Regions from separate parts of the Pseudomonas sp. S3_E10 genome, predicted to be linked through region 4. Evidence: predicted binding sites of a transcription regulator. Region 4 holds the regulator's gene; each other region holds the start of a gene.
The links. The regulator FliA, encoded in region 4, starts transcription of late flagellar genes. The targets are predictions, from matches to a motif close to CTAAAGTTTNNNNNNNNNNNGCCGNTAA.
Positions count from the first base shown of each region.

Region 1 (5,135 bases), 1.5 Mb from region 4:
TGACCGGCCGAGCGGCTTTGCTCGTCGATACGTGCCAGGGCCGAGGCCACGTCGGCGTTGCGCGACAGGCCTTCCTGCATCAGCGCATTGCCGTGCTCCATGGTGCTGATGGCATTGCCGGTTTCCTTCTGGATGCTCTGGATCATCCCGGAAATCTCATCCGTGGCTTCGCGGGTACGCGACGCCAGGTTGCGCACCTCGTCGGCTACCACGGCAAAACCGCGACCCTGTTCACCGGCCCGTGCGGCTTCGATGGCGGCGTTGAGCGCCAGCAGGTTGGTCTGCTCGGCGATGGAGGTGATCACGCCGACGATTCCGCCGATCTCCTGGGAGCGTTGGCCCAAGGTGTTGATCACGGACGCGGTGCTGTTCAGGGCGGTGGCGATGTGTTCCAGGGACGACGACGCCTCTTGCATCGAGTTGCGACCGATACGGGTTTGTTGCGCGTTTTCCTGGGCCAGGCGCTCGGTGGCGCCCATATTGTCGGCGATATTCAGCGACGTGGCGCTGAACTCCTCAACCGCGCCGGCCATGCTGGTGATCTCGCCGGACTGCTGTTCCATGCCGTCATAAGCACCGCCAGACAAACCGGACAGCGCCTGGGCACGGCTATTGACCTCTTCGGCTGCCTTGCGGATATGGGAAACCATGGTCGACAGCGCTTCACCCATTTGGTTGAAACTGCGCGCCAGTTGGCCAATTTCGTCATGGCTGGACACGTTCAGGCGTGCACTCAAATCACCCGCGCCCAAGGCTTCGGCCTGGCGCACCAGGTCGCTCAGCGGCTGCAGCTTGCTGCGCAGCAGCCACACCGTGGCACCCACCGCCAGCAGCATCGCCAGCACGCTGCCGATCACCAGGCGAATCCCGACCGCCCAGGTAACCGCGCGGATTTCAGCTTTCGGCATGCTCGCAACCACGGCCCAAGGGCCACCGTCGAAGGGTACCGAAACGCTGTAGAAATCTTCGTTCTTGTCGCTCCAGAAGCGGCCTTTGCCAGGGGTCTTGGCCAGATCCAACATCACCGGCACCGCCTGATCCAACGCCTGTACACCCGCCGGCGGTACCAGCCAGCGCTTCTGCTCGTCGAGCAACGCCAGGGAGCCGGTCTGGCCGATGCGGAAGCGCTTGAGGTTTTCGAACTGCGCGGCCTGGGCGTCGGTGTAGTCAAACCCGATGAACAGCACGGCAATCACTTTGCCGCCGGCGTCGCGTACAGGGCTGTACTGGGTCATATAGGACCGATCGAACAACACTGCGCGCCCGATATAGGCCTGGCCACCGAGAACACGTTGGTAAGCCGGGCCTTGGCGATCAAGCACGGTACCGATCGCGCGGCTGCCGTCCTGCTTGGTCAGGGACGTGCTGACGCGGATAAAGTCGTCGCCGCTGCGCACGAACACCGTGGCCACGCCGCCGGACATTTGCTTGAACTCGTCTACTTCGGTGAAGTTGTTGTTGAGCACTTCGCTGCCCAGCAACAGGCTCGGCGTCTGCACCCCGGCCACGGTGACCGGGTGATCGGCCTGCACCGACAGCCCGGCGCTGAAGCGCTTCTCAAACAACCCCGTCAGGCGCTGGGTGCTTTCGCGCAACGTACTGTGGAAGGTATTGAGCTGGTCGGCGAGCAAACGCGCTTCGCTGGCCAGGTGCTCCTCGCGGGTATCGAGGTTGGCGGCATCGAGGGACCGCAGGGCGAAAACGGTACTGCCGCTGATGACGACAGCCAGAATCAAGGCTAATGCGAGGCCTAACTGGGAGGCGATCCGGGCGCGAGGTTGAGACATGACTGCTCCTGGCCGAGGCCAGGATCATCCTGATCTCATAGCGCTGCTCGGCAAATTATCTGGTGGGAAACGTTGGAGGACGATGGTGCCAACACACCTACTTCGGCGGCGCTCGGCAATACTTGAGCGAGTCGCAGGGGTATCACGCAAACGGTTGCGCGCCAGGCCTGCAACCCCCTCAATCGAGGCGCTCGACCGCCGGCAGGACCATGGCTTGCACTTCGCCCTGAAGGAAATCCGCCAGGCGCCGCAAGCGTTCACCACCGGGACGGGTTCTCGGCCACACCAGGTAGTAATTTTCCCCACTGGCCACCGCGGTCGGCCACGGCAGGCTCAAACGCCCCTGGGCCACGTCTTCGGCCACCATCAGCAGGTCGCCCATGGACACGCCGTAACCACGGGCGGCGGCGATCATGCCCAGCTCAAGCGTATCGAACACCTGCCCGCCCTTGAGCGAAACCTGGGACGACAACCCCATGCGCTCCAGCCAACTGCGCCAGTCGCGACGGTCTGGCGTGGGGTGCAGCAACTCGGCGCCGGCCAGGCGGTTTATATCCCAAGGCCCGTCGCTCAACAAGTTCGGCGCGCCAACCGGAATCAACAGCTCGGGGAACAGATAGCAGGCCTCCCAATCCGCTGGAAAATGCCCGTTGCTCAAGAGCACCGCGCAATCGAAAGGCTCCTGGTTGAAATCCACCTCATCCACGCTCATCCAGGCGCTGGTCAGTTGCACCTCATTGCCCGGCTGCAACGCCCGGAAGCGACTGAGCCGCGCCAACAACCAACGCATGGTCAGGGTCGACGGCGCCTTCATGCGCAAAATGTCGTCTTCGGCGTTCAGGGTGTGGCAGGCCCGTTCCAGTGCGGCAAACCCTTCGCGCACGCCGGGCAACAGCAGGCGCGCGGCTTCGGTGAGCTGCAAATTGCGGCCGCTGCGCTGAAACAGGCGGCAGGCGAAATGTTCTTCCAGGGTGCGGATATGCCGGCTCACCGCACTCTGGGTGATCGACAGCTCTTCAGCGGCGCGAGTAAAGGAATGGTGCCGGGAGGCCGCTTCAAATGCGCGCAAGGCATACAGAGGAGGAAGACGACGAGACATGTTGAAAGCTCCGACAGCGCAATGCCCGAACCCTACCAGAATCAATCAGGCATGAGTTTTAATCATGCGAACGATCGCTTTTATCCCTTTGTGCATTGGGCGCAGAGCGCCGAAAATCAACCCTCTCCCAACCCTCTGATTTGTTGAGCGTGATGATCATGCAGCATCCGGCACGTACCGAACTCTGGGCCATTCTGCGGCTGTCAGGGCCGCTGATTGCCTCGCAGTTGGCGCACATGTTGATGGTGCTGACAGACACCTTGATGATGGCGCGCCTGAGCCCGGAAGCCCTGGCTGGCGGCGGCCTGGGCGCGGCGAGTTATTCGTTCGTGTCGATCTTCTGCATCGGCGTGATTGCTGCCGTGGGGACGCTGGTCGCTATCCGTCACGGCGCCGGCGATATCGAAGGCGCCACCCGCCTGACCCAGGCCGGGCTCTGGCTTGCCTGGCTGATGGCCCTGGCGGCGGCCTTGCTGCTATGGAACCTCAAACCGGTGCTGCTGATGTTCGGCCAGACCGAAACCAACGTGCAGTCGGCGGGACAGTTCCTCACGGTGCTGCCGTTCGCCTTGCCCGGCTACCTGAGCTTCATGGCTTTGCGCGGCTTCACCAGTGCCATCGGCAAGGCCACCCCGGTGATGGTGATCAGCCTCGGCGGCACGGTGCTCAACTACCTGCTCAATCACGCGCTGATCGAAGGCATGTTCGGCCTGCCGAAACTCGGCTTGATGGGCATCGGCCTGGTCACCGCCATCGTCGCCAATGGCATGGCGCTGGCGCTGATGTGGTACATCCGCAGCAACCGCGCCTACGCTGCCTACCCGCTGAGCAACGGCCTGCTGCGCCTCAACACCCACTATCTGCGCGAATTGTGGCGCCTGGGCCTGCCGATTGGCGGCACCTACGCGGTGGAGGTCGGGTTGTTCGCCTTTGCCGCGCTGTGCATGGGTACCATGGGCAGTACGCAGTTGGCGGCGCATCAGATCGCCCTGCAAATTGTCTCGGTGGCGTTCATGGTTCCGGCCGGCATGTCCTACGCGGTGACCATGCGCATCGGCCAGCACTATGGGGCCGGGCAATTGCTGCAAGCGCGCATGGCGGGGCGAGTGGGGATCAGTTTTGGCGCGGCGGTGATGTTGGGATTTGCCGCCGTGCTGTGGCTGTTTTCCGACCCTTTGATCGGGCTCTTCCTCGACCATGACGACCCGGCGTTCCACGACGTGATCGTGCTGGCAGTCAGCCTGTTGGCCGTCGCGGCCTGGTTCGAGCTGTTCGATGGCGTGCAGACCATCGCCATGGGCTGCATCCGAGGGCTCAAGGATGCCAAGACCACCTTTCTGGTGGGCTTGGGATGCTACTGGCTGATCGGCGCGCCTTCGGCCTGGCTGATGGCCTTCACCCTGGGCTGGGGGCCGACCGGTGTGTGGTGGGGTTTGGCGTTGGGCCTGGCGTGTGCAGCGGTCAGCCTGACTTGGGCGTTTGAAGCGAAGATGAAGCGAATGATTCGCCAGGAACCGCAAGTACACGCGAAATTCCCAGCCATGCAACCTGACTAGCTCGGTCACTTGGGTTGGGTTTACAGCTCAACCCAGTAACGCCTGCTGGCCCTTGTCGAACTTCAAGTACTCCACCAACTCCGGCAGCGGCAACGGTTTGCTGATCAGGTAACCCTGGGCCTGGTCGCAGCCAAACAGCCTCAGCAACGCGAGTTGCTCCGGGGTTTCCACGCCTTCGGCCACCACTTCCAGGTTGAGATTGTGTGCCAGGTTGATCATCGCGTGTACCAGCTTGCGGTTCTCTTCGCGCTCTTCCATGCCGCCGACAAAGCTCTTGTCGATCTTCAACAAGGCGATCGGCAAGCTATTGAGGTGCACGAACGATGAGAAACCGGTGCCGAAGTCATCCAGGGAAAACCGCACACCCAGGCGACCGAGGGCATCCATGGTCTGCTTGACCAGGTCACTGCGGCGCATCACGGCGGTTTCGGTCAGCTCGAACTCCAACCACTGCGCCTCCACGCCGCGCTCGCTGATCAGCCGGCTGAGCGTGGAGAGCAACTGGCTGTCCTGGAACTGGCGGAACGACAGGTTGACCGCCATGTGCAGCGGCGGCAGGCCGCGTTCGCGCAGGTCTTGCATGTCGCGCAGGGCCCGGGAGATCACCCAGTAGCCCAGCGGTACGATCAGGCCGCTCTGTTCGGCCAGGGGCACGAATTCGCTGGGGGGCAACAGGCCGCGTTCGCCGTGGCG
Region 1 is NZ_CP162743.1:2,974,301-2,979,435, reverse strand. It holds gene AB4N98_RS13435 (methyl-accepting chemotaxis protein) at 1-1,787, opposite strand, end outside; gene AB4N98_RS13430 (LysR substrate-binding domain-containing protein) at 1,966-2,886, opposite strand; gene AB4N98_RS13425 (NorM family multidrug efflux MATE transporter) at 3,039-4,442, shown strand; gene AB4N98_RS13420 (putative bifunctional diguanylate cyclase/phosphodiesterase) at 4,470-5,135, opposite strand, start outside.
Region 1: a site for FliA is predicted at 1,887-1,914, ahead of AB4N98_RS13435 (methyl-accepting chemotaxis protein). Genes of this name have one in related genera too.

Region 2 (5,135 bases), 190 kb from region 4:
TGACAAGTGAGCCCCTTGGAGCGCGAAAGGTTCCTGAGCCAGCCGCTGACGCACCCGCGTTTGTGGGCAGATCCGTTAAGCGCAGATCCCTGTGGGAGGAGGCTTGCTCACAGGGGATCTTCATTGCTTTGAACATTGCGTTCGCTTAACTGATCGGCACTTTGGGGCAAATAGGCCGTATGGGCCAGGGGATCGGCTCGCCGCCAAACCGTCGGCCCAGGACCAGGTTGGTGCGAGGCGCCAAGATGAAGAAGTCAGTGCGCCGACCAAACACCCATTGCCGAGACTCCCGCATAGTCATACGATGACTGACCACAATCAAAACAATAAAGGTCCGCTCGTGAATACACCTCTCATTCTGGCCGCCGCCATTGCCTGCGGCCTCGTCGCACACGCCAACGCCACCACCTTTGCCTACATCTCCAGCCCCGGCGATGGCTTGATTTCTCAATATCGCCTCGATGAAAGCAACGGTGCACTGAGCCTGGTCGAGCAAGTAACGGCGGGCGATCAGGTCAACCCGATGGCCCTGAGCCCGGACGGCAAGACCTTGTTTGCCGCGCTGCGGGTCAAGCCATTTCAGGTGCAGGCGTTCAGCATTGACCCGGCCAGCGGGCATTTGACGCCAACGTCCAAGGCGCCGCTGGCCGACAGCATGGCCTACCTGGCCACCGACCGCGCCGGGCGTTATCTGCTCGCGGCCTCCTACGGTGCCGACCTGCTCAGCGTGCAGCCCGTCGACAAGGCCGAGCCGATCCTCACCTACAAAACCGGCCTGCACGCGCACTCGTTGCGTACCGACCCGAGCAATCGCTTCGCGTACGCCGGCAACCTGGGCACCGACCATGTGCTGCAATACCGCTTCGACGCCAACACCGGCGCACTCACGCCGATCGGCACGGGCTTTGTCAGCGTGCCGGCCAATACCGGCCCTCGGCACCTGGCGTTCTCGGCCAACGGTCAATACCTGTATGTGGTCGGCGAAATGAGCGGCACCGTGACCGCGTTTGCCATCGACCACAACACCGGCGCGCTGGCCCAGGTCGGCGTGGCCAACGGCATCCCCGCACGCTTGAAACTGGCCCACGGCGAAGTGCGCGATGCGCGCAACAATGACCTCAAAGACGACCCGACACCGCGCATCTGGGCCGCCGACCTGCGTCTGTCGCCGGATGGCAAGCTGCTGCTGATGAGCGAACGCACCAGCAGTTCGGTATCGGCGTTTGCGCTGGACACAGCCACGGGCGGCCTGCGCTTTCTCGACAACTACCCGGTGCAAGAAAAGCAGCCGCGTAATATCGCGTTTTCGCCCAATGGCCGATGGTTGCTGGTGACGGGCGAGAAAAGCGACACGGTCGGGGCGTATGCGGTCAGCGCCAACGGGGCATTGAAGCGGGTGGGAGAAGCGGCGTCGGGCAAGGGGGCGTTGTGGATTGAGGTGTTGCACACCCAGGCGAAGTAACCCTCAGCACCCTTCGGGAACGATGCAGGTGGTGAGCGGGCTTGCCCCGCTCACCACAACGCCGCTCAGCCCAAACGAAACCGCGCCGTGTTGTCACTCAACGCCTGGCTGCCCTTGCTCAAGGTGTCGGCCGCGCGGTTGACTGCGCGGGCGCCGTCCAATAAGCGCCCTGCGGCCTGATCGACTTGCTGGATATTGCCGCTCACTTCGTCCGCCGTCGCCGCTTGTTCTTCCACGGCCGTGGCGATTTGCGCCAGGGTGTCGGTGACGTTCTGCACCGCGCCGGCAATCTCGCCCAAGCGCGCGCCCAGGCCGGTGACGGACTCGGCATCGGTGAGTGCTTGCTCGCACGCGGCGCCCATCAAGGTGACCGCCTGGCTGACGGTCGCGCGCAGGCTGTCGACGGTGCCGGCGATCTGCGCCGTGGAAGCCTGGGTGCGTTGCGACAGGCTGCGCACTTCATCGGCCACCACCGCAAACCCCCTGCCCTGCTCACCGGCACGCGCCGCCTCGATGGCCGCGTTGAGCGCCAGCAGGTTGGTCTGTTCGGCAATGCCGCGAATGGTGTCGACCACCGATTGAATCTGCTGCCCCTGCTGGCTCACCTGCTGCAACGCATCGGCGGTGTCGGTAAGGCGTTGGTTGAGCTGCTGGATGCTCGCGGTGGTGCGCTGGCTGTCACGGCTGCTGTCTTCGGCAATGCGCCGGGTCTGCTGGGCGCTGCCCGAGGCTTGCTCGCAGCTTCTGGCGACGCCCATGGAGGTGGCGGCCAACTGCGTGGCGGCAGCGGCAATCTGGCTGATCTGGTGTTGCTGGTCTTCGACTTCAGTGAGGGTGCTGCCCGATTGCGAATTGAGGGTGAGCACCGCTGAGCCCAGTTGCTGGGTTTCGTGATTGACCCCCAGCAGGCTGGTGCGCAGCTGCATCACCGCCACGTTCAGTGCGGTGCTGATAGCCGCCAGTTCGTCACGCCCTTCCACCGCCACTTCCACGCACAGGTTACCGTCGCGCAGGGACTCGGCCAGGGTGGTGATGCCACTGGCGCTGCGGCGGATGGAAGCTTGCAGGCACACGAACAGGTACAGCGCCGCCAGGGCCAGCAGGCCGAACGTCAGCGCCAGGGGAATGAAGCGTTGGTTGGCGTGGCTGTGGTAGTAGCTCAAGCGCGCATCCAGCGAGGTGAGCGACTGCACACGCAGCGCGCCAAGCGAGGCGAGCGTGGTGTCGACACTGCGCTCAAAGCTGGTGGTGTCAAGCTTGATACTGCCGCCGAACACGCCGTCATCGAGCACTTTGAGTTCGTTATCCAACAGCTGCAGGCTGTTGTCGTACTGCGCGGTCCAGGGTTGCATGCCGTCGAATTGCTTGGCTTTGAGCGCAGTCGCAGCCTTGTCCAACTGGTCGCGCGCGTCGCCGATGCGGCTGCGCAGGTCGCGCATCTGCAAACGGCTTTGCAGGGTGAATTGCCCGGACGCGATGGACGATTGACCGACACTGGCCATGCGACCGATGCGCTCGATCAGGTCCGGCGTCTGCTGCGTGCCCATCTGCATCAGCATGTAGGTTTCCAGCCAGGGGTCGAGGATCAGGCCGGCGTCCAGGGTGATCTGCTCACGCAGGGTTTGCATCGCGCTCAGGGCCGAGGTGAAACGGTCGTAGCCGTCCGGCCACCAGCCCACGGTGCGCAGGGACGCGGAGTCCATGCCCTTGACCGTGGCCTGCAACGCGTCGAAGCGCGCCAGGATATCGGCCCCGGCGTTCTGGGTTTTGAGGGTATCGCCCAAGGTTTGCAGGCTTTGCTGGATCAGTGGGAAATTCGCATCGACCTTGTCCATCGCCGCCTTCGCCGCCGGCGTCGGGGCGTGCAGGATGTCTGCTGCTTTCCAGCGCGCGGCCAGGTTGCGCTGGGCGGTCAATTGGCCGTCCAGTGTGTCCAGGGCCAACAGTTGGCGGACGCCGGACTGTTCGTTGGAAATCACGCTTAATTTTTCACGATAGTCCTGCCCGATCATCCACAGGCTACCGGCCAGGGGCAGCATGAACAGGAAAAACAGAATCTGGAATTTACGTGCGAAACCGAGACGTCCGAGCAGGCGGATACCGGGTGATAACAAGCTGTGCATGTCCGACCACTCCCAAAAACAACCCACGCGAATAAACGGCGGGCCAAGCCTTGAAATGACTAACGGCAAAATGCCATGTCATTGATTAGCTTGGCACTAGCAAGATACGAGCCGCCGGCACGCAGCCCCGAAACAGCGCGCTCGGTGTGCTTATGGTGCCGGTGGCGCGCACGAAAATGGGGCAAAAGCACTCAGTGTCGGCCAGGGTGTTGTAACCGGCGGAGACGACTACCTGAGATGCGCTCCAAAACATCTTCAATTACAGGCATCCTATCGGCCGCGAACCGAACAAACTTGAAGGGCTGAATGCGTCTGACGGCAATCAAGCTCACCTCGGAAAAGGAAATCCTCTTGAATAAGAAACAACGCGACGATATCAGCAGATTCCTCAGCTACGTACTGCGCCATGCCCCGGAGTCATTGAGTATTGCACTGGACAGCGACGGCTGGACCGATATTGACGAACTGATCACAAAAGCCAACCGCCACGGGCATAACGTTGACCGCCAGGCCTTGCTCGATGTCGTTGAGACCAACGATAAAAAGCGCTTCACACTCTCCGACGATGGCTACCGCATCCGCGCCGCCCAAGGCCATAGCACTGAACACGTGCAGGTGCAGCACATCGAAAAGGAACCGCCGGCCGTGCTCTACCACGGTACCGCCAGCCGCTTCATGGCCTCCATCGACATTCAAGGACTGATTCCGGGCAGCCGGCACCATGTGCACCTGACAGAGAACCCTGAGACCGCGATGGCCGTCGGCAAGCGCTATGGGCAACCGGTGCTGCTCAGCATTGATACGCACGCGATGAGAAAGGCAGGCATGCGGTTCTTCCAGGCGGACAACGGCGTATGGCTGGTGGACGCAGTACCGGCGCCCTATTTGACTTGCATGTACTGAGTAAAATTATTGATGTGATCGTCCAGATTGTCTTCAAGCATCATCCGGTACTGCTCACAGAAATACTTCAGCATCGCCTCGCGCTCCTCGGCCATGTGCGCGCCGGATTTAAAATTACGTGCACACGCCCAGGCATTGAACCGGGTGGTGCCGAACATCATTGAGGCGCTGACCTGACCGAGGTCTTCGAAGGTTTTGAGCTGCTCGTTCGACAGTTCGATATGTGCGTCTGCGCGGTCGTAGAAGGCTTGGTCGGTGGCGTCGGCCATGGCGGGTGTCCTGGGTGAGCGAATGAGGCGGTTATTGGAGCATATCCGGCGCCATGGATGCGGATCCGGCGACAACAGCGATCAACCCAGCAATTGAATCATCCACTGAATCTGCCGGGCTATCTCTTGGCGCTTAGCCTCGGGCAGCGTCTGCCGTGCCTGTTCGAAGCCGGCCAGGGTCTTGTGCTTGAGGCGCAGCGCGCGTTGCCACTTGGCCAGGAAGACCGGCGTACGCGCCTGCATGTGCAGCGGGCCGAAGTACAATTCTTCAGCGCTGTACACCACCGGCTCCGAGCGCTCGGCGACGATGATTTCGTAGTAGAAGCGGTTTTCGTGCAGCAACTCTTCACTGACGATGCGGTAGCCGTTGTGCATCAA
Region 2 is NZ_CP162743.1:4,697,989-4,703,123, reverse strand. It holds gene AB4N98_RS21530 (lactonase family protein) at 305-1,462, shown strand; gene AB4N98_RS21525 (methyl-accepting chemotaxis protein) at 1,528-3,585, opposite strand; gene AB4N98_RS21520 (RNA 2'-phosphotransferase) at 3,937-4,488, shown strand; gene AB4N98_RS21515 (DUF3144 domain-containing protein) at 4,467-4,757, opposite strand; gene AB4N98_RS21510 (tRNA (adenine(22)-N(1))-methyltransferase) at 4,839-5,135, opposite strand, start outside.
Region 2: a site for FliA is predicted at 3,856-3,883, ahead of AB4N98_RS21525 (methyl-accepting chemotaxis protein). Genes of this name have one in related genera too.

Region 3 (5,135 bases), 2.3 Mb from region 4:
CGCCGCGCGCGCCGCCAAACGTGAATCCTCCGCCGTAGAAGCGCTTGAAGGCGGCGACCTGGGCCCCGAGCAAACGGGCCTGGTAATCGCGCACTTCGGTGTGCAGGTCGAAGTCGAGGCGCTGGAAGGCGAACTCGCGGGCTCAGTCTCCCGTTGCCACCTGCGCGCCAACCTGCCGGCGCTGGTGACCGGCGACAAAGTGGTATGGCGCGCCGGCAACCAGGGCATCGGCGTGATCGTCGCCCAGTTGCCACGCACCACCGAACTGCGCCGGCCCGACAGCCGCGGCCAGCTCAAGCCGGTGGCGGCCAACGTCGACATGATCGTGATCGTATTCGCCCCCTTGCCCGAGCCTCATGCCAACCTGATCGACCGCTACCTGGTAGCCGCCGAACATGCCGGCATCCGCCCGTTGCTGTTGCTGAACAAGTTCGACCTGATCGACGAACAGAACGCCCCTGCGCTGAATGCGCTGCTGGCGGTCTACCGCACCTTGGGCTACCCGGTGCTGGAAGTGTCGGCCCATCACGGCAATGGCATGGAACAACTGCAACAGCAGTTGGACGGACGCATCAGCGTGTTTGTCGGCCAGTCCGGCGTGGGTAAGTCGTCGCTGGTCAACAGCTTGCTGCCCGAGGTCGACACCCGTGTAGGCCCGCTGTCGGAACTGTCCGGCCAAGGTACGCACACCACCACCACCGCGCGGTTGTTCCACTTCCCCGGCGGCGGCGAACTGATCGACTCCCCGGGCATTCGTGAATTCGGCCTCGGCCACGTGAGCCGCAGCGATGTGGAAGCGGGCTTCATCGAGTTCAACGACCTGATTGGCACCTGTCGCTTCCGCGACTGCAAACACGACCGCGAGCCGGGTTGTGCGTTGCTCAAGGCCCTGGAAGACGGCCGCGTGCAGCAGCAGCGAATGAACAGTTATCGGTCGATTATTGCGAGCTTGCCGGAGAGCAGTTACTAAACCGCCGAAACAACAAGGCCGCGATTATCGCGGCCTTGTTGTATGTGAAGCCTAGGATCCCGTCCCAGGCACCGTAGGGTCTTTCACCCCACCATCATCAAACAGATTCAATTTCTGACGCAGCTCATGCGCCGGCAAGGGTTCTTGCCCTGGCGGGATGGCGTTCGGGTCGGCCGGTACTTCGCCGGGCGCGCCAGCACCAGGGGTCGGTTGTGGCGGTGGGGGCTGATCACCCTCAATCGCACGCTGGGCCTTTTTGGTCAGCACGACGATATCGATGCGCCGGTTGGCCGGGTTGAACGGATCCTTGTGATCAAACAGCTGCGAGGATGCAAAACCCACCACGCGCGCGACTTGCGGGTCCGGGTAGCTGCCGGCTACCAACGCGCGACGTGCGGCGTTGGCGCGGTTGGCCGATAGCTCCCAGTTGCCGAAGTCACCCTGGCCCGCATACGGCTTGGCGTCGGTGTGACCGCTGATGCTGATCTTGTTCGGCACCGTCTTGATGGTGTCGGCCATGGCCAGCAGGATGTCTTCGAAATACGGCTTCAAGCGTGCGCTGCCGGAGTCGAACATCGGCCGGTTGGCGGCGTCGGTGATCTGGATGCGCAAGCCTTCCGGAGTGATTTCGAACGAAATCTGATCCTTGAATTTCAGCAACTGCGGGTTTTCTTCGACCTTGTTCTGCAACTCTTGCAACAGCAACTCAAGGCGCTCTTGCTCGACCTGCTCGGCCATGGCCTCGACGGTATCGCGCTCGATCGGGATTTTTTCCTGGGGCGCCTCGGTTTTGACTTCGGGGTTGATGGTGCGCTCAGGCGCCAATTGCGGCGAGCCGCCCAGATCGATCACGAAAGGCGTGCCGCTTTCCGAAAAGCCAATCGGGTCTTTGAAGTAGCCGGCAATGGCGATTTTCTGTTCGGGCGTGGCCGTCGACATCAGCCACAGCACCAGGAAGAACGCCATCATCGCCGTCGCAAAGTCGGCGAAGGCGATTTTCCAGGCGCCACCATGGTGCCCCGCAGCGAAGCGCTTGACGCGCTTGATGATTATCGGCTGGTTGTTTTCCATGGCTTAGCGACCGCGAACCGCTTGTTCCAGCTCGGCGAAGCTTGGGCGATGCTTCGGGTACAGGACCTTGCGACCGAACTCCACCGCCAGCGACGGCGGCATGCCGGAAGCGGACGCCACCAGACTGGCCTTGATCGATTCGTAAAGGTTGATTTCTTCCTTGGCATCATGGGCCAGGGAGGTCGCCAGAGGGCCGAAGAAACCGTAGGCCGCGAGAATACCGAAGAAGGTCCCCACCAACGCCGCACCGACGTGCATGCCGATGGCCGCCTGGTCACCCTCACCCAGGGAGGCCATGGTCACCACAATACCGAGTACCGCCGCGACGATACCGAAACCGGGCATGCCGTCTGCGACGCCGGTCACGGCGTGGGACGGATGCTCCAGCTCCTCTTTAAGGCTGAACAATTCCATGTCGAACAAGCCTTCAAGCTCATGGGGAGCCATGTTGCCGGAGGACATGATGCGCAGGTAATCACAGATATAAGCGGTCATGCGCTCGTCTTTGAGCACGGCCGGATACTTGGCGAAAATCGGGCTGGCCGCGGCGTCCTCGATGTCAGCCTCGATGGCCATCATGCCTTCGCGGCGGCTCTTGTTGAGGATCTCGTACACCAGCCCCAGCACTTCCAGGTAGAAGGTGTGGGTAAAGCGCGAACCAAACATGGCCAATGACTTCTTGATCACGTGCATGGTCATGTAGCCGGGGTTGGCCTGCAGGAAAGCGCCCAGTGCCGCACCACCGATAATCATCACCTCGAAAGGCTGGATCAGTGCCGCAATTTTACCGTGGGACAGGACGTACCCGCCGAGCACGCTCGCGAAGACGACGATGATGCCGATAATTTTAGCCATAGGAGATGAGTACTTGCGCCGTCGGGTTCATGGACATATTTGGGGGAACTGAAAAACTCTTGTTCTACTTATCGGCAAAACTGCGCCAGACTATAGCCCGTTAAGGCGAAAAGCCAGTTCGGCCCGCTCCGGGCGTGTTGACCGCATGTGATGATCGCGCCCCAATCATGGCTAATAAAACGACAGTCCCATCTGTAAGACCTCTCTCTCTCGCCGCTTGGATCAAGTGCCTGGACGAAGTGCCGCTGCCTGTTCCCCAGGCCAGCCACGACCGGGTGTGCAAGGCGATCCGCGACAGCCGCAGTTCGTTGCGAGATATTGCCGAACTGATGCAAAACAGCCCAGCCCTTGTACTCAGCGTGATGCGCGAGGCAAACAGCCATACCCATGGCAGCCTGACGGAGCCGGCGGAAAATCTCGAAGTGGCGCTCAACCGCCTGGGCCTCAAGCGCGCCGAAGAACTGCTGGCGCGCCTGCCCTCGGTGCCGGCCCAAGAGATCCCCATTGCATTGCGTCAATTGTTGCTGGTGAGCCAGCATGCATCGCAACAAGCCAACGGTTTGTTCGGCAGCCGCCTGGCACGGTTGTGGCAAGACATTCACTGGGGCAGCCTGCTGTTTCTGTCGCCGCTGTGGCCGATGGCCGTTGCCCACCCCAAGCTTCTCGAAGAGTGGGAGCTGCGCGTGATTCACAAGGGCGAGTCGGCACGCAAGGTCGAGCAGCAATTGTTCGGCGTACGCCTGCTGGACCTGTGCCTGGCACTGACCGAAACCTGGCACCTGCCGATCTGGGTGTCCCAGGGTTATAACCTGCTGAAGAACGAGCAACGGTTGCTGGTCAAGGCGCTGCATATCGCCCGTGAAGATGACCCGTTGCGCCATCAGCAGTTGCTCGACGCCGAGCCCAACCTGCGCCGCTGGCTGAACCAGCCGGCCAATACCGTGCTGCTGGCCAACGGTTTGGCGATGTCCGCGCAAGAATCCTGGACCTGCCCGCACACACAGCGCTGGCAGTACCTTACAGCTCTGTATCTGCAACAACCGCTGGCTGAGGTGCAGCAACACTCGCATCAACAAGCCGTCACCAGCGCTCGCACCACGCTGATGCCCGACCTCTGGCACCCGGCGCTTTCGCTGATCTGGCCGTGGCATGTACAGAAGATCCATCGCGGCCTGCTGCCCGCGCCGCCGCCCACCGCCGAAGCCTTGGCGGTATGGCGCAACCGCTGCACCGAACTGCTGGTGGAGCCGAGCCGTTTTGCCAACGCCATGCATTTGACCACGTGCGCCAAAGAAGCCCTGGTGGCCAGTGGCATGCAACGGGTGTTGTTGTTCATGGCCGATCGCGCCTTGAGCACGCTGCGCGTACACCAAGCCGACGGCCTACCTAAAGACGCCGCCAACCTGAGCCTGGACGTGGTCAACAGCACACTGCTGCAGCGCCTGCTGGAAAAATCCGCCCAAGTGCGCCTCACACCGGACAATCATGCGCAGTTCTCGGCCTTGCTGCCGCCGATCCTGCGTCGCCTGTTCAACGGTGAGCACCTGTTGTTGCGTTCCATGAGCTGCAACGGTCGCGTGGTGATGGTGATGATCGCCGACCAGGGCGGTGGGCCGTTCTCGGAAACCACCGTGCAAGCCTTCGGCAAAACCGCGCAGTGCATCGAGAAAGCCCTGCACAGCTTTACCAACCGCAGCGTCTGATGCTTGCGCTACAATCGCCCTCCTTTATCGCCAACATTTGTGCCCAGGAGACCTCACATGCCTGACTTCTCTGGCTTGCCGCTGGTGATCGAACCCAGCGACCTGATCGGTCGCCTTGATACCGAACACCTGATTCTGGTGGACCTCACCAGTGCCGCCCGCTACGCCGAAGGGCATATCCCGGGGGCGCATTTCGTTGACCCCAAGCGCACCCAGTTGGGCCAGCCGCCGGCACCCGGCCTGCTGCCCCACAAAGCCGACCTGGAAAAACTCTTCGGTGAACTGGGCCACACCCCGGATGCCACCTACGTGGTCTATGACGACGAAGGCGGCGGCTGGGCCGGACGCTTCATCTGGATGCTCGACGTGATCGGTCACCCGAAATACCACTACCTCGACGGCGGCCTGCTGGCCTGGCTGGCCGCTGAGTACACCGTGTCGACCGACGTGCCGCCAGCGCGCGGCGGCCCGGTCAGCCTCACGCTGCACGATGGCCCCACCGCCACCCGCGAATACCTGCAAAGCCGCCTCGGCGC
Region 3 is NZ_CP162743.1:2,177,056-2,182,190, forward strand. It holds gene rsgA (small ribosomal subunit biogenesis GTPase RsgA) at 1-970, shown strand, start outside; gene motB (flagellar motor protein MotB) at 1,022-2,041, opposite strand; gene motA (flagellar motor stator protein MotA) at 2,045-2,896, opposite strand; gene AB4N98_RS09880 (HDOD domain-containing protein) at 3,064-4,599, shown strand; gene AB4N98_RS09885 (rhodanese-like domain-containing protein) at 4,657-5,135, shown strand, end outside.
Region 3: a site for FliA is predicted at 2,965-2,992, ahead of motA (flagellar motor stator protein MotA). Genes of this name have one in related genera too.

Region 4 (5,135 bases):
CTACAAGGAAATCCTGAAGGATCTCTTCATCGGCGCCGAAGCTCATGTGGGTGCTCCTTAGAAGCCTAAACTGGATAACAGGTCATCTACGTCATCCTGACCTGACACAACGTCTTCACGTTTATCGGCATGAATCTGCGGACCTTCACCCTTGGCGAGATGTTTTTGTGGATCTTTTTCCGAGAGGATCGCTTCGCGGTCATGTTCAATGCCGGCAAAACGGTCAACCTGGCCTGCCATAAGCACCAATTTGAGCAAGTTGCTTTCCACTTCGGTGACCAACTGGGTCACACGCTTGATCACCTGACCGGTGAGGTCCTGGTAATCCTGGGCCAGCAAAATATCGTTGAGGTTGCTGGAAACCGTGCGGTTTTCCTGCTCGCTGCGCGACAAGAAGCCTTCAACCCGACGTGCCAGCTCACGAAACTCCTCAGCCCCGACTTCCCGGCGCATGAAGCGGCCCCAATCGGCGCTCAGGGCCTGGGCTTCAGTGGCCATGCCGTTGACCAGGGGCGTGGCGTTCTCCACCAGGTCCATGGTGCGGTTGGCCGCCGCCTCAGTCAGCCTGACCACATAGGACAGGCGTTCGGTGGCATCGGTGATCTGTGAGATTTCTTCGGCCTGGGGCATGTGCGGGTCAATCTGGAAATTGACAATCGCACTGTGCAGCTCGCGTGTGAGCTTGCCCACTTCCTGATACAGGCCGCGGTCACGGGTCTGGTTGAGCTCATGGATCAACTGCACCGCGTCGCCGAACTGGCCTTTTTCAAGGCTGTCGACCAACTGGTGAGCATGTTTTTTCAGGGTCGACTCAAAGTCTCCCTGTGACGTTTCGTTATGCTCCATAGCTCCCCCGCGATGGCATCAGCCGTGGATGCGTTCGAAGATTTTTTCGATCTTCTCTTTCAAGGCCAGTGCAGTGAATGGCTTGACCACGTAACCGTTAACACCCGCCTGGGCAGCTTCGATGATCTGCTCACGCTTGGCTTCGGCGGTGACCATCAGCACGGGAAGGCTGCGCAGCTTTTCGTCGGCCCGCACATGACGCAGCAAGTCGATACCGGTCATGCCCGGCATGTTCCAGTCGGTTACCAGAAAGTCGATGCTCCCGCTGTTGAGGATCGGAATCGCCGTAAGGCCATCATCCGCCTCGACCGTGTTTGTGAACCCAAGGTCACGCAACAGGTTTTTTATGATCCGCCGCATCGTTGAGAAGTCATCAACGATGAGGATTTTCATGTTCTTGTCCAATTCGACCTCCAAGCAGTCTTAAACGCGCCCAGCACCTGGACGCGTCATTTCAATCAACAGGCATTACACAAAAAGGACTGCCGGGGGCACCACGGGCCGAACCCGCGAAGATCCATCACCTTCGCGGTATCGCTTTGCAGTGTCCCCACACTGCCTGTCAGCGCGCTCGCCACTCTCCCAAACGCCCCCGCAAGCGAGCGGCGCACTGGCTGTGTAACTGGCTGACTCGCGATTCGCTGACCCCCAGGACCTCACCGATTTCCTTGAGGTTCAGCTCTTCGTCGTAGTACAGCGCCAATACCAGTCGCTCACGCTCAGGCAAATTGGCAATCGCGTCCGCCAACGCACCCTGAAAGCGTTCATCTTCCAGGTCTCGCGCCGGCTCCATATGAGTACTCGCGCCGTCCTCGTGCAGCCCTTCGTGTTCACCGTCCTGCAACAGGTCGTCGAAACTGAACAGGCGGCTGCCCAAGGTGTCGTTCAAAATCCCGTAATAATCGTCGAGACTCAATTGGAGTTCGGCCGCAACTTCGTGATCTTTAGCGTCGCGACCGGTTTTTGCTTCAATTGCGCGAATTGCGTCACTGACCATGCGCGTATTGCGGTGTACCGAACGAGGCGCCCAATCACCCTTGCGCACTTCATCGAGCATGGCGCCCCGGATACGGATACCCGCATACGTCTCGAAACTCGCGCCTTTGGTGGCATCGTATTTGGTTGACACTTCGAGCAGGCCAATCATGCCGGCCTGGATCAGGTCTTCGACCTGGACGCTGGCGGGCAGGCGTGCCAGCAGGTGATAGGCGATGCGCTTGACCAGCGGCGCATAACGCTCGATCAACTCGCCCTGACTGTCACGGGCGGACTTCTTGTAGGCGTTATAGCCGTTCGCTGTCATAGCACGGGTCCTGCGCTCGTCTGATGTACCAATCGCTCGACGAAAAACTCCAGATGCCCCCGTGGGTTGGCGGGCAACGGCCAAGTATCGACCTTTTGGGCAATAGCCTTGAACGCCAATGCGCATTTGGAACGAGGGAACGCTTCGTAGACCGCACGCTGCTTTTGCACAGCCTTGCGCACACACTCGTCGTAGGGAACTGCACCGACGTATTGTAAGGCGACATCGAGGAAGCGATCCGTGACCTTGGTCAACTTGGCGAACAGGTTGCGCCCTTCCTGCGGGCTCTGGGCCATGTTGGCCAGTACGCGGAAGCGGTTCATGCCGTAGTCACGGTTAAGTAATTTGATCAGGGCGTAGGCGTCGGTGATCGAGGTGGGTTCATCGCAGACCACCAGCAACACTTCCTGCGCCGCGCGCACGAAGCTGACCACGGATTCGCCGATCCCGGCGGCGGTGTCGATCACCAGCACGTCGAGGTTGTCGCCGATATCGCTGAATGCCTGGATAAGGCCGGCATGCTGCGCCGGGCTCAGGTGCACCATGCTCTGGGTGCCGGAGGCGGCCGGCACGATGCGGATCCCGCCAGGGCCTTGAAGCAGCACATCGCGCAGCTCACAGCGCCCCTCGATCACATCGGCAAGCGTGTGTTTGGGCGTCAACCCCAGCAGAACGTCGACGTTCGCCAGTCCCAGGTCAGCATCCAGCAGCATGACGCGACGGCCAAGTTCTGCCAGGGCCAGGGACAAATTCACTGACACGTTAGTTTTTCCGACGCCACCTTTGCCGCCGGTCACCGCGATCACCTGTACGGGATGCATGCTGCCCATTTTATTTCTTTACCTTGTCTTGCTTAGACGCAGGCTACATGGCTTGGCCGCGTGAATCGCTTGCAGACCATCGATGTAGATACTTTTCACGGTGTTCATCTGACTCAACCGACCCGTTTTGCCGGGTTGTGATAGAGATCGGCGAACATGTCGGCCATCGCTTCCTCGCTAGGCTCGTCTTGCATTTGTACGCTGACGGCGCGGCTGACCAACTGATGACGGCGCGGCAGATGCAGATCATCCGGGATCCGCGGCCCATCGGTCAGGTAAGCCACCGGCAGTTCGTGGCTGATAGCCAGGCTCAGCACTTCACCCAGGCTGGCGGTTTCATCCAGTTTAGTCAGGATGCAACCGGCCAGCCCGCAGCGTTTGTAGCTGTGATACGCAGCGGTAAGAACCTGTTTCTGGCTGGTGGTTGCAAGCACCAGGTAATTTTTTGACTTGATGCCACGCCCGGCCAGGCTTTCGAGCTGCATACGCAACGCCGGGTCGCTGGCTTGCAGGCCGGCGGTGTCGATCAGCACCACGCGCTTGCGCAGCAGCGGGTCGAGGGCATTGGCCAGGGATTGACCGGGGTCGACATGGGTAACCGGCACATTGAGGATGCGGCCCAGGGTCTTGAGCTGTTCCTGGGCGCCGATACGGTAGCTGTCCATGCTCACCAGCGCGATATTCTGGGCGCCGTACTTAAGCACATAACGGGCGGCAAGCTTGGCCAGCGTGGTGGTCTTGCCCATGCCGGCCGGGCCGACCATGGCGATCACTCCGCCCTCTTCCAAGGGTTCGATCTGTGGCGTGGTGATCATCCGCGCCAAGTGGGCCAGCAACATGCGCCAGGCCTGGCGAGGCTCTTCGATTTCGTGGGTCAGCGCCAACAGGTCGCGGGACAACGGGCCGGACAGGCCGATGCGTTGCAGGCGACGCCACAAGTTGGCCTGTTGCGGTTTGCTGCCTTGCAGTTGGGTCCAGGCCAGCGAGCCGAGCTGCACTTCGAGCAACTCGCGCAGGCCATTGAGTTCAAAGCGCATCGAGTCGAACGCGCGCTGGTCGACTGCGGCGGCCGGGGCGGGCGCGGCAGGACGCGGCGGTTCGATGAAAGTGGGCTCGACCAACGGCTCGGCAGCCGTCAGCGGCAGGCCGGCGAACAACTGGCGATTGGTGGTGGCATCGCTGTCGCCGCGCATGCTCAGTTCGGCCTGGGCCGAGACGATGCGCGAGGCAGTCTTGCGCAGCTCGTCTTCAAGCTCCATGTTCGGCACGCGCGGCGCCAGGGCCTGGGGGGTGTAATCCAGGGCAGCCGTCAGCTCGACACCGCCGGCAATACGACGGTTACCGATAATCGCGGCGTCGGCGCCCAGCTCATCACGGACCAGTTTCATGGCCTGACGCATATCGGCGGCGAAAAAACGCTTCACTTGCATAACCCACTACCCTCAGCCGTTGGGCCCTACTGTCGCGACGATAGTCACTTGCTTGTTGTCAGGAATTTCCTGATAAGCCAAAACGTGCAAATTCGGTACTGCCAGGCGCCCGAACCGCGACAACATTGCCCGGACCGGGCCTGCCACCAGCAGAATCACCGGTTGGCCCTGCATTTCCTGGCGCTGCGCGGCGTCGATCAACGAACGCTGCAGTTTTTCAGCCATGCTTGGCTCCAACAGAACGCCCTCTTCCTGGCCTTGTCCTGCCTTCTGAATACTATTGAGCAATATTTGTTCCAACCTTGGTTCCAAGGTGATCACAGGCAGCTCAGAGTCAAGCCCTACAATGCTTTGCACGATTGCACGCGACAATCCGACACGCACCGCCGCCACCAGCGCGGCGGTATCTTGACTCTTGGCGGCATTGTTGGCGATGGCCTCGGCAATGCTGCGAATGTCGCGCACCGGCACCTGTTCGGCCAGCAGCGCCTGCAGCACTTTGAGCAGTTGCGACAGCGACAGCACGCCCGGCACCAGCTCTTCGGCGAGTTTTGGCGAGGCCTTGCCCAGCAAACCCATCAATTGCTGGACTTCTTCGTGACCGATCAACTCGTGGGAGTGCTTGTACAAAATCTGGTTGAGGTGGGTGGCGACCACGGTGCTGGCGTCCACCACGGTATAGCCCAGGGACTGCGCCTGGCTGCGCTGGCTGATTTCGATCCATACCGCCTCCAG
Region 4 is NZ_CP162743.1:4,506,114-4,511,248, reverse strand. It holds gene AB4N98_RS20740 (chemotaxis protein CheA) at 1-46, opposite strand, end outside; gene AB4N98_RS20735 (protein phosphatase CheZ) at 58-846, opposite strand; gene AB4N98_RS20730 (chemotaxis response regulator CheY) at 865-1,239, opposite strand; gene fliA (RNA polymerase sigma factor FliA) at 1,409-2,149, opposite strand; gene fleN (flagellar synthesis regulator FleN) at 2,146-2,979, opposite strand; gene flhF (flagellar biosynthesis protein FlhF) at 3,084-4,400, opposite strand; gene flhA (flagellar biosynthesis protein FlhA) at 4,413-5,135, opposite strand, start outside.